Regions from separate parts of the Streptomyces sp. NPDC014991 genome, predicted to be linked through region 2. Evidence: riboswitches for the same ligand, from Rfam matches in the RefSeq annotation. Region 2 holds a riboswitch; the other holds the start of a gene.
What was found. A riboswitch is a leader RNA that binds a small molecule or an ion and turns the genes downstream of it on or off. The one in region 2 is predicted to bind cyclic di-AMP.
Positions count from the first base shown of each region.

Region 1: linked by a shared signal. The riboswitch ahead of ACF1BE_RS15645 (peptidoglycan DD-metalloendopeptidase family protein) and the one ahead of ACF1BE_RS13015 (transglycosylase family protein) in region 2 are both predicted to bind cyclic di-AMP.

Region 1 is NZ_JBIBVY010000008.1:202,727-206,594, reverse strand. Features, by position in the region: gene ACF1BE_RS15655 (DUF6126 family protein) at 1-49, shown strand, start outside; gene ACF1BE_RS15650 (tyrosine-protein phosphatase) at 81-878, opposite strand; cyclic di-AMP (ydaO/yuaA leader) riboswitch at 1,691-1,845, shown strand; gene ACF1BE_RS15645 (peptidoglycan DD-metalloendopeptidase family protein) at 1,851-2,765, shown strand; gene ACF1BE_RS15640 (SGNH/GDSL hydrolase family protein) at 3,018-3,803, shown strand.
Region 2 is NZ_JBIBVY010000006.1:232,841-236,708, forward strand. Features, by position in the region: gene ACF1BE_RS13005 (cytochrome P450) at 1-404, shown strand, start outside; gene ACF1BE_RS13010 (transglycosylase family protein) at 568-1,665, shown strand; cyclic di-AMP (ydaO/yuaA leader) riboswitch at 1,848-2,027, shown strand; gene ACF1BE_RS13015 (transglycosylase family protein) at 2,032-2,739, shown strand; gene eno (phosphopyruvate hydratase) at 3,106-3,868, shown strand, end outside.

The DNA.
Region 1 (3,868 bases), on a different contig from region 2:
CCTGGCCGCGTTCCTGTACCTGCTGTTCACGGTGGGCGCCAAGTCGTGAACCGCCGGGCGGCCGCGGCCGGGGTCACCGGTCAGTCCAGCAGGCGCTCGCGGAGCCGTTCACGGGTCCCGGGGGAGAGGTCCAGGCCCTGACACAGGTAGGTGTCGACGTCGCCCCAGGTCTCCGCGATGCTCTCGAAGGCCGCTTCCAGGTACTCGGCGCGGGCGTCGAAGAGCGGGTCGAGCAGCTCCATGATCTCGGGGGTGTACGCGGAGTCCGCGCTACCGCTGCGGCGGACCTTGTAGCGGCGGTGCCGGGCTTTGGACTCCAGGTAGTCCGCGACGATCGCGTCCCGCTCCACCCCCAGGGCGAGGAGCGTCACCGCTATGGAGATGCCCGCGCGGTCCTTGCCGGCCGCGCAGTGCATCAGCGCGGGCACGCTGTCACCGGCGAGCGCGTGCAGCACCCGGGAGTGCTCGGCGGTGCGCTCTCTGACGATCTTCCGGTAGGAGGCGATCATCCGGGCCGCCCCCTTGCCGTCGGCGAGGATCGCGCGCAGCTGGTCGAGGTCGCCGTCCCGGACCATCTTCCAGAACTCCGCGCCGTCCGCCGGGTCGCTCAGCGGCAGATTCACGTTCCGCACGCCGGGCAGCTCGACGTCGGGGCCCTCCAGCGTCTGGTCGGCCGCGTTGCGGAAGTCGAACACCGTGTGCAGGCCCAGGGAGGCGAGGAACGCCGCGTCGTCCTCGGTCGCGTGCGCCAGATGCCCGCTGCGGAACAGCACGCCGTAGCGCACCCGCCGTCCGTCCGTGGTCGGCAACCCGCCCACGTCACGGAAATTGCGCACTCCGGCCAGCTCCGGCTCGGTCGACGGGACCTGCTGCGTCACGGGGGCTCCTCCCGGTCGGCCCCGCCGGAGCGGCTCACCGGCGGGCACTGCGACGACGATACGACATCGATTTCCCCGGGCGACGAGTTGTCCACAGGCATGGTCACGCGCTCCGGTGTCCTCGATGACGGCGATGCCTGATGCGGGAGCCGGCACCTGTGAGGTCTGGGCGGCGGACATCGCCGAAGAGGGCCGTACGTGTCTCCTGCCGGGCCCGGCAGCGGTCACGCCCCGCACCTCACCGGCGAGGGCGAGCCGCTCCGCCCGTACTGGGGGCCGCGGCTCGCCCTCGCCGGCGCCGAGGCCCTCACGGCCGGCCCGCTGCCCGGTCGCCGGCCCTCGGAGTCCCCGCTCGACGGCCGCGAGGAGTATCCCGTCGAGGGCGGCCCCGCTGCCGAGCCGCACCGGCCACCAGCACCTGCCCAGGGCCGCCCTCGGCACCGACGTCACCGAGAAGCGCGGCCACGCGGACGCGACCCGGCATTCCGGTTGCGTCGCATCTGAGCCGGCTGACCGAATTGCGGCTTTTCGTCCAACTCGGCGCCAAAGGGGACGGTCTGGGGAGGGCTCAAGTGAGGAGCGTCATATCCGTGACCGTGCGTCGCGCGTCATGTTCACGTAATTCCGGTGCGCACAAGGGAAATTGAGGGGAGGGGGGAGACGGAAACAACGCAGGGTGACCATGAAACCCCCTATCCGGTCACCCGAAACACGAACAGCGGGCATCCGATGCTTGTTTCCTCGCGTCCCGCTCGCTTACGTTCACCACCAATCCGGACGGGACGCCGAATCCTGCCGCCGCCCGGAGCCCCTCACTTGACCCGCGTCCGGCAGGAGCGGGGGACCCACCAGGTACGACTGCCTGTCCGGTCTCCGCGACAGGCTTTGGGGTGCAGCCGTGCAGCGCACGGCCGGGCAGCTCCAGCCCGAACCCGACAGCTGACCTCGCAGGCGCCGGAGAGGAACCGCGCCATGCCCGCCAAGGGTAAGCACCGACGCCCCAAGCCCCAGCGCTTCTCCCGCTCCATCGCCGCCGCCGGAACCGGTGGCGCCGCGCTGGCACTCCCGCTGATCGGGGCCACCGGCGCGCACGCCGCGCAGGCCGCGGCCCCCGCGCAGGCCGTGTCCGGAAAGACCGTGCAGTCCCTCCCGGACACGGCGGACAAGACCGCCGCGCAGCCCGGCACGAGCCTGCGCACCTACACGGTCCGCAGCGGGGACTACCTCTCGAAGATCGCCGACGAGCAGCGTGTCAGCGGCGGCTGGCAGCGCCTCTACGACGACAACCGGCAGGCCGTCGGCGCCGATCCGTCGCTGATCCACCCGGGCCTGAAGCTCAGCCTGGGCGCGAAGGCCGCGCGGACGCGCACCGAGACCGCCGCCCCGCGGCACGTCCCGGCCGCCCCGAAGTCCACCCGGTCCGCCCGGTCCGCGCAGGCGGCGCCGTCCTCCGGATCCGCACCCACGTCCACCTCCACCGGCTACACCCTCCCGGTGGCCGGCGCCGCCACCGGCACCGCCTACCACGTGGCCGGCGGGATGTGGTCCAGCGGCTACCACACCGGCGTCGACTTCGTCGTCCCGACCGGCACTTCCCTGAAGGCCGTCGCCGCGGGCACCGTCGTCTCCGCCGGCTGGGGCGGCGCGTACGGCAACCAGGTCGTCATCCGGCTGCACGACGGCTACTACGCCCAGTACGGCCACCTCTCCCAGCTCTCCGTCTCGGCCGGCCAGAGCGTCTCCCCGGGCCAGCAGATAGGCCTGTCCGGCGCCACCGGAAACGTGACCGGCCCGCACCTGCACTTCGAGATCCGCACCACGCCGGACTACGGCTCCGACATCGACCCGGTCGGCTACCTCCGCCGGCACGGCCTCGCCGTGGGCTGACGCCCGGCCCCTTCCGCACCACCTGCCTGACACGCACACCGAAGGCCGGACCCCGAACTCGGGGCCCGGCCTTCGGTGTTCCGGTTGTGCGGCGTTCAACGCGCCTGACGGCCGCCCTATTCCGTGATGGGCGCGATCCCTGGAGTGGCTCATCTCACCGATCGTCAACCCCCGCTTACGGTCGCGTAGGTCACACCGGAAGGTGAATCATGATCCGACGTGGCAGACGATTCGAAGAATGACAACAGATCAGTGATCGGGTCGTACGTAGCGGTGGGGGACAGCTTCACCGAGGGCGTCGGCGACCCCGGTCCCGACGGGGCGTTCGTGGGCTGGGCAGACCGGTTCGCGGTGCTGCTCGCCGACCGGCGTCCCGAGGGCGACTTCCAGTACACCAACCTCGCCGTGCGCGGCAAACTGCTGGACCAGGTCATGGCGGACCAGCTCCCCAAGGCCCTGGAACTGGCTCCGGACCTGGTCTCCTTCTGCGCGGGCGGCAACGACATCATCCGCCCGGGCACCGACCCCGACGAGGTGGCCGAGCGCTTCGAACGCGCCGTGGCCCGACTGACCGAGGCCGTCGGCACGGTGCTGGTGACGACCGGCTTCGACACCCGAGGCGTGCCCGTGCTCAAGCACCTGCGCGGCAAGATCGCCACGTACAACGGGCACGTCCGCGCCGTCGCCGACCGGTACGGCTGCCCCGTGCTCGACCTGTGGTCCCTCAAGTCCGTGCAGGACCGCAGGGCCTGGGACCGGGACCGGCTGCACCTCTCGCCCGAGGGGCACACGCGCGTGGCCCTGCGGGCCGGGCAGGCCCTCGGCCTGGACATCCCCGCCGACCCCGAGCAGCCGTGGCCGCCGCTGCCGCCCCGGGGCACCCTGGAGATCCGCCGCGACGACGTGCACTGGGCCCGCGAGCACCTCGTCCCCTGGATCGGGCGCCGGCTGCGCGGGGAGTCCTCCGGCGACCACGTGACCGCCAAGGGCCTCCTGTCGCCGGACGACATCAGGATGCGGATCGCCACCGTGGCCTGACCCCACGGCCGAACCGCGCCTGGTCGGTGCGGGCCTCGGTGCCCGCCCGGGGCGGGGATGCGCCG
Region 2 (3,868 bases):
TGGAGACCGGCGTGGAGGAACTGCTCCGCTACGACGGGCCGGTGGAGCTGGCCACCTGGCGGTTCGCCACCGAGCCGCTCACCATCGGCGGGCAGGACGTCGCGCCGGGCGATCCGGTGCTCGTGGTCCTGGCCGCGGCCGACCGGGACCCGGAGCGGTTCGCCGGTCCGGACGTGCTCGACCTCGCCCGCCGCGACAACCAGCACCTCGGCTACGGCCACGGCATCCACTACTGCCTCGGCGCGCCGCTCGCCCGGCTGGAGGGCCAGACGGCGCTCGCCACCCTGCTCACCCGCCTGCCCGACCTGCGGCTCGCCACGGACCCGGCCGAGCTGCGCTGGCGCGGCGGGCTCATCATGCGCGGCCTGCGCACCCTGCCGGTGGAGTTCACGCCCACCGCGTGAGGGCCACGGCTGCACGGGAAATGACAGACGTTCAACTTTGTGATCTTCACGTGATCTGTGCGGCATTAACTTGTGACAAGTGATCGTCTGCCGATACGTTCACCCCTCAGTGCGGCGGGCACCGTTCGCCGTGCCGTCCTGCTGTCGCTCGAAAGGCTCCTGCATGCTCTCCGGGAACGGCCGACACCGTCGCCCCCGTCAGGCTCCGGCCCTCCTCGTCGCGGCCGGCGTGACCGGTTCCGCCATCGCCATTCCGCTCCTCGGTGCCGCGAGCGCCAACGCGGCCGACGGCACCACATGGGACAAGGTGGCCGAATGCGAGAGCGGCGGCTCCTGGAGCGCGGACACCGGCAACGGGTACTTCGGCGGCCTCCAGATCTCACAGGACGACTGGGCCAGGTACGGCGGCACCCAGTACGCGGCCAGTGCCGACCAGGCCAGCCGCTCCCAGCAGATCGCCGTCGCCGAGAAGATCCTCGCCGGCAAGGGCACCACTCCGTGGGCCACCTGTGCCCTGCTGTCCGGGCTGACCTCGGACTCGGGCTCGGTGGACGTCGACACGGGCGTCGGCGGCTCGGGCGGTTCCGGTGGCACCGGTGGCACCGGTGGCACCGGTGACACCGAGGGCTCCTCCGGCACGTCGGACTCCACCGGTTCCTCCGGGTCGGCCGGCACATCCGACAGTTCCGGCACGTCCGGTTCGCCGGATTCGCCGTCGTCCACCGGTGCCGGCTCGGACGCCAACTCCGGCTCCGGCGCCGGTTCCTCCTCGGACACGGCCACCAAGCCGGCCACGAAGCCGGGCAAGGGCACCGGCAAGAGCACCGGTTCCACCGGGACCGATGCCCCCGAGTCCGACAAGTCCGCCCCTTCGGGCACCGGGGCCCCGCAGGGGACCGACAGCTCACCCACGGCCGGCCCCGATGCCGGCAAAGCGGACAATCCCCAGCAGGCCGCCGGTTCTTGGAGCCTGGTCGACACCGGCAGCCTCGGCACGGGCGGACGTCATCGCGGCGCGAACGCGGACGAAAGCGTGACAAACGGCCAAAGTCCCGCACTGTCGGGCCGGCATGCCTCCCGGGAGTCGGACGCCTACACCGTCCGCGCGGGTGACACCCTCGCCTCCATCGCCGACTCCCTTGATGTCGACGGAGGATGGCGCGCGCTCTACGCGGGCAACAAGAAGGCCATCGGCGACGACCCGAACCACATCAGCGCCGGTCAGACCCTCGAAGTCGGGGACGAAACGGGCACCGAATAGCGGAAGTTGACGCCTCATTTACCACCTGATGTCCGTTTTGGTGAAAGTGTGGGATGAGTCTCAGAAGCCCTGATCGTCTTTGAAATTCAGGCGATCACGTGTCTACGGTCGAGATCGCTCGTCACCACGAGCCCCGGCAGTCGCAACGCCGAATCCTGCCAGCGGTTGCCCGGGAACAGTCGTCGCGTCAAGCGCCGCAGGCAGGAGCGGGGGACCCAAGGTAAGTGCCGGGACCAGCAGTTGAAGAGGCTGGCACCGGCTGGGGGTGAAGCCGCGCCTCGCGTGACAGCGAGAGGTGCGGCCGGGCAACTCAACCGGCCCGAACCCGACAGCTCACCTCGCAGGCGTCGGTGAGGGGATAGATCCATGCTGTTTTCCGCCAAGGGCAAGCACCGTCGTCCGTCCAAGGCCGTTCGCGCCATCACGCTCGCCGGCGTCACCGGCGCCGCCGTCGCCGCCCCGCTGATGGCGACCGGCACCGCCTCCGCCGCCACCGCCTCCGAGTGGGACGCCGTCGCCCAGTGCGAGTCCGGCGGCAACTGGGCCATCAACACCGGCAACGGCTACTACGGCGGCCTTCAGTTCTCCGCCTCCACCTGGGCCGCGTACGGCGGCACGCAGTACGCCGCCACCGCCGACAAGGCCGGCAAGGCGCAGCAGATCGCCGTCGCCGAGAAGGTCCTGGCCGCGCAGGGCAAGGGCGCCTGGCCGGTCTGCGGCACGGGCCTGTCGGGCGCGTCCTCCAGCGGCTCCGCCCCGACCACCACGTCGGACTCGGCCGGTACGACCACCCGCTCCGCCGACCAGCAGGCCGCCTCCCGCTCCGCCGAGCGCCCGGCCGCGTCCGCGAGCCAGAGCCCGAGCCAGAACAAGAGCAAGACCGTCACCACCCCGACCGGCAAGAAGGTCAAGAAGGGCGACGGCGAGTACAAGGTCGTCACCGGCGACACCCTCAGCTCCATCGCCACCGCGCAGCACGTACAGGGTGGCTGGGAGAAGCTGTTCGAGCTGAACAAGGACATCGTGGAGCACGCCGACCTCATCTACCCGGGTCAGCAGCTGCACCTGAAGTGACACCCGGCTCCGCACGGAGCCACGGCCCCCTCACCTCCCCGCCCCGCATACCGAGGGCCTCGTGAGGGGGTCTCCCCGTCCCCACGGGCCCCCCGTCCCGGCGCGTGTTCCCCCGTACGCGCCGTGGCGGGGCTTTTTGCTGCCGGGCCCCCGCCGTCGCTCCCCGCCGCCCGTCCCCTCCCTCTTCTCCGGGTCTCTTTTCCCGATCCCTTTGTTTCGGCAAGGAACAAAAGGTACCGTCGCCTTGTCCACGGGACGGTCGGTCAGTGGCCGACGCCCCCGGGACGGTTAGGCTCTAGTCGCAAGGCACAGCCGTAAGGCCCACAGCCCCGCACTTCCAGCGTCACATCCAAGAAGGAGATGCTCGTGCCGTCCATCGACGTCGTCGTAGCCCGGGAAATCCTGGACTCCCGAGGCAACCCCACGGTCGAGGTCGAGGTCGGCCTCGACGACGGCAGCACGGGTCGTGCCGCCGTTCCGTCCGGCGCCTCGACCGGCGCCTTCGAGGCCATCGAGCTGCGCGACGGTGACCCCAACCGCTACCAGGGCAAGGGCGTCGAGAAGGCCGTCCTCGCCGTGATCGAGCAGATCGGCCCGGAGCTGGTCGGCTACGACGCCACCGAGCAGCGCCTGATCGACCAGGCCATGTTCGACCTGGACGCCACCGACAACAAGGGCTCCCTCGGCGCCAACGCCATCCTCGGCGTCTCGCTCGCCGTCGCCCACGCCGCCTCCGAGGCCAGCGACCTGCCGCTCTTCCGCTACCTGGGCGGCCCGAACGCGCACCTGCTGCCGGTGCCGATGATGAACATCCTGAACGGCGGCTCGCACGCCGACTCCAACGTGGACATCCAGGAGTTCATGATCGCCCCGATCGGCGCGGAGTCCTTCTCCGAGGCGCTGCGCTGGGGCACCGAGGTCTACCACACGCTGAAGAAGGTCCTGAAGAGCAAGGGCCTGTCCACCGGTCTCGGCGACGAGGGCGGCTTCGCCCCGAACCTCGGCTCCAACCGCGAGGCCCTCGACCTCATCCTCGAGGCGATCAAGGAGGCCGGTTACACCCCCGGCGAGCAGATCGCCCTGGCCCTCGACGTCGCCGCCTCCGAGTTCTACAAGGACGGCTCCTACG